2 regions of the Pseudarthrobacter sp. BRE9 genome follow, and region 2 is predicted to be linked to the other one. Evidence: predicted binding sites of a transcription regulator. Region 2 holds the regulator's gene; the other holds the start of a gene.
What was found. Region 2 encodes Rex, which represses fermentation and respiration genes when NADH is low (regulators of the CRP and FNR family bind a similar motif). Its sites were predicted from a motif close to CTTGTGAANNNNTTCACAAG; they were not measured.
Positions count from the first base shown of each region.

Region 1: araB (ribulokinase) is a predicted target of Rex. The motif match lies at 961-980, and genes of this name have one in related genera.

Region 1 is NZ_JAUZUY010000009.1:192,308-194,485, forward strand. It holds gene araB (ribulokinase) at 1-818, opposite strand, end outside; gene chvE (multiple monosaccharide ABC transporter substrate-binding protein) at 1,086-2,178, shown strand, end outside.
Region 2 is NZ_JAUZUY010000001.1:937,525-939,702, forward strand. It holds gene Q9R31_RS04420 (hypothetical protein) at 112-942, shown strand; gene Q9R31_RS04425 (redox-sensing transcriptional repressor Rex) at 1,013-1,717, opposite strand; gene Q9R31_RS04430 (glutaredoxin family protein) at 1,839-2,093, opposite strand; gene Q9R31_RS04435 (HAD-IB family hydrolase) at 2,172-2,178, shown strand, end outside.

The sequences.
Region 1 (2,178 bases), on a different contig from region 2:
GCTGCCGCCTCCGCGGTCAGGGTGCCGGCGGCGTCGCCCAGCCGTCCGATGGTGTGCTCCAGCTTGCTGCTGACAAAGTCCTTGAACTCCGGGTTCAGGGCGGCCAGGAAATCCTCTGAGGGGTATCGCCCGTCCTGGTAGATCCCCTTGTACCCGGCAGTGCAGGCGTTGCGGACGTAGCGGCCGCTGAGCTGCCAGACGATCCAGTCGGCCGCCTCCACCCAGTGGTCCATTTCGGCGTAGGCCTCAGGGTCCTCTTCGAGCAGCTGCAGGCCCTTGGCGAACTCCCACTCGGACGAGATCAGGCCCCCATAGCGCGGAAGCCAGTCTTCGCCCCGTTCGGCCGCGAGCCGGTTGATCCGGTCCGCCTGTCCCTGGGCGGCGTGGTGGCGCCAGAGCTTTACATAGGCATGCGGCCGGTTGGCATAGCCCGGCAGTTCGTTCAAGGGGGTGCCATCGGCTTTGACGGGCACCATGGTGCAGGCGGTGAAGTCAGTGGCGATGCCGACGACGGCGGCCGGGTCGATCCCTGCGTCAGCCACCGCGGCGGGGACAGCTATGCGCAGGACGTCCCGGTAGTCGTTGGGCACCTGAAGCGCCCATTCCCCGGGAAGCCGTGCCCCGTCGTCGCCCGCCACGTCTTTGGGCAGGGAATCAGTCACCACTGCCTGGGGATATTCATGGACGGCGCTGCCGAGCTCCTTGCCGTCGCGGACCCGTACCACCACGGCACGGCCTGAAAGGGTTCCATAGTCCACCCCGATCACACAGTGGTCCAGGCGGGGCTCGGAGCTGGAAGTGAACAACGCATCTGGCATGGGGTTGCCTCCATCCGGGAGGCAGGGGCCTCATTACCGGGTTTTGTAGGGTCAGGGTCAAGCTAAGTGCTGCAGCAAGTGTGAACGCTAACAAAGCAGAAGTCAATGAAGTCGAAACTGTTTCGAAGTTTCTGGGAGGAGCCTCTTGTTAGCGTTCACAAATCAGTCTATATTGAACCGACACATCAACAATGTGGCCAGGACAGGGAGCGTCGTTGGTTCCCAGTCCAACAACACTTCGCGGCAATGCTGCCGCGGAAGGAGATAATGGTGAGAATCAAAAAACTCATGGGCGCGGTGGCCCTTGTCCTCGCCCTGACCGTGGGGGCCACCGGTTGCGGCTCCCGTGGCGGAACCAGCGAATCCAGCGGCGCGGCGAAGCCCAGCGACTCGCTGGTTGGCATCTCGATGCCCACCCAGACATCCGAACGGTGGATTGCCGACGGCGCCAACGTTGAGAAATCCCTGAAAGACCTCGGCTACAAGACGGACCTCCAGTTCGCCAACGACGACATTCCAACCCAGGTCTCGCAGATCGAAAACATGCTGACCAAGGGCGCCAAGGCCCTGATCGTCGCTGCCATTGACGGCACCACACTGACCGATGTCCTGGCCAAGGCCAAGGAGCAGAACGTCAAGGTCATCGCCTATGACCGCCTCATCAACGGCACCCCGAACGTGGACTACTACACCACTTTCGACAACTACACCGTGGGCGTCCAGCAGGCCACCTCGCTGCTGACCGGCCTGGGCCTGATCGACGCGAGCGGCAAGAAGGTGGACGGCAAGGGCCCCTTCAACATCGAACTTTTCGCCGGCAGCCCGGACGACAACAACGCCAACTTCTTCTGGACCGGCGCCATGGACACCCTCAAGCCGTACATGGATGCCGGCACCCTGAAGGTGCCCAGCGGCCAGACCAAGTTTGAGCAGGCGGCGATCCTCCGCTGGCAGGCGCCCGTGGCGCAGAAGCGCATGGAGGACATCATCACCTCCGCCTACAGCTCGGGCACCAAGCTCAACGGGGTCCTGTCCCCGTACGACGGCCTGTCCATCGGCATCATTTCCGCCCTCACCAGCACCGGCGGCTACGCCAAGGGCAGCCTGCCGGTGGTCACCGGCCAGGACGCCGAAAAGGGCTCCGTGAAGTCCATCATCGCCGGTGAGCAGTACTCCACCATCTTCAAGGACACCCGCCAGCTCGGCGCCCAGGCCGTCAAGATGGTCGACGCCGTCCTCAAGGGCCAGGAAGCCGAAACCAACGACACCAAGACCTACAACAACAAGGTCAAGGTTGTCCCGGCCTTCCTGCTGAAGTCCGTGATCATCACCAAGGACAACTACAAGAAGGAACTGATCG
Region 2 (2,178 bases):
CACCCACAACGCTGCCCGCCGGGGGTACGGTGGACTTAAGCCATGCTGGGGGGAAGGCAGAGGACCGATTCCCGGCAGCCTACCCGGATCCCGACCTGCAGAAGGAACGCCATGAGTACTCCTCCCGTCCCGCCTCCCACTCCCCAGGACCCCCAGTCGGGCAACAACCAGCCGGGGCATGACCAGGCCGGCAGCCAGCCCGGAGACCAGCAGCCCCGCTTTGGCCAGAACGCGCCGCAGTACGGGCAGAACGCACCGCAGTATGGGCAGAACCAGCCGCAGTACGGGTCGCAGCCGCCGGCAGCGCCCCAGTACGGGCAGAACGCGCCGCAGTACGGGCAGAATGCGCCCCAGGTCCCGGGCTACGGCCAGAACCCGCCCCAGTACGGCCAACCGCAGTATGGACAGTCCCCATATGGACAGTCGCCTTACGGCCAGTACCCCTCGGAGCAGCCGCAGCCAGCGGGAAGCAACGGTATCCCACAGCTGGTGAACATCTCCTTCTGGCTGCTGATCGCGTCGGCAGTGATCTTCGTGATCTCCTTGCTGACCGGCCTCACCCAGCTGGATGATCCCCTGTTCCGCCAGACTTTTGAGGACCAGATGGCCGCCGGCGGCGCCACCGGAGTCACGTATGACGACATCAAGGGAGTCATTGCCGGCACCCTGGTGGTATTCGCGATCATCGGAGTGGCCCTCTACCTGCTGGTGGCCTTCTTCGTCCGAAAGGGCAAGAACTGGGCCCGCATCCTGGGCACCGTCTTCGCTGCGCTGTCCATCTTCGGCCTCTTTGGTCCCCCCAGCTTTGCCACCATCGGAACGCTGCTGGGCATCGCTGCCATCGTGCTGCTCTACCTTCCGGCATCCGCCCCGTACTTCCGGAAGCAGCAGCCCTTCGCCAACCCATACTCGGGCGGCTTCGGCAACCCTTACGGACGCTAGCCGGCACCACCCCTGACAAGCAGGAGGCCCGGGATGCGCAACCGCATCCCGGGCCTGCTGCTTTAACCAGTTAGGCCGTCTGCCCGGGGGTCTGGGCCCGTTGCGCATGGTAGGCCAGGATCTGGAGTTCGGTGGCCATATCCACCTTGCGGAGATTGACCCCTTCGGGAACCTGCAGCATCACGGGTGCGAAGCTCAGCACACTGTGAACGCCTGCCGCCACGACGCGGTCGCAAACCCCCTGGGCCACCGCGGCTGGGAGGGCCAGCACCACCATGTTGGCCCCGGTACGGTGCAGGACGGTTTCAAGGTCCGCCACGTCGCTGACGCGCAGCCACCCCACCTCGTTGCCCACCACCATCTGGTCGGCGTCGAAGATGGCCACGACGTCGAACCCGCGCGATTCGAAGCCGCCGTAGCGCGCCAGTGCCTTGCCCAGGTTGCCGGCCCCGACAATGGCCACTTTCCAGTCGTGGGTCAGTCCCAATGCGGCGGCAATGTGGCGGCTGAGGTACTGCACCTCATACCCCACGCCCCTTGTCCCGTAGGACCCCACATGGGACAAATCCTTGCGCAGGGTTGAGGAACTGACGCCCGAGGCTTCCGCCAGGGATTCGGAAGAAACACGCTCCACGCCCTCGGCCAGCAATGTGTTCAGGGCACGGAGGTAGATGGTCAGCCGGGCCACGGCGGCGGGAGGTATCTGCTTGGCCAGTGCGCCCGTGGCATCCGGAAGGTCCGGGACAGGCTGGGGCGTTGAACCCAGGGATGTCACCCGCACCTCCCTTGCGTCGCGTTGTGAGTCCACTCTAGGTCCCTGCCGCTCGTGGCTTCAAAACCAGGGCCATGGAAAGCTCATGATGCCCAGGGGTCTGCTGTCACTGCTGTCACTCCCCCTATTGGGCCATGGCGCGCTGCAGCACGCGTTCCAGCCGGGCCTCGTCGATTTTCCAGAAGTCGCGCTGTACTCCGTCCACCAGCACCACCGGGACCTCCTCGGCATACCGTTCCCGCAGTTCGGGCTGGTTGTCCACCAGCTCTTCGCTCCACGTAAGGCCCAATGAGGCAGTGACCCGGCCGACGGCGTCGCGCGCTTCCTCGCAAAGGTGGCAGTCAGCTTTGGTGACCAGGACGACGCGGGGTGTAGCCATGGCTTAACGGTATCGCCGTTCGTGGCGTGCGGGTGACGCCGACGGCGGCGGGCCAGTGGATTGACTAGACTCGGGTCCATGCCCG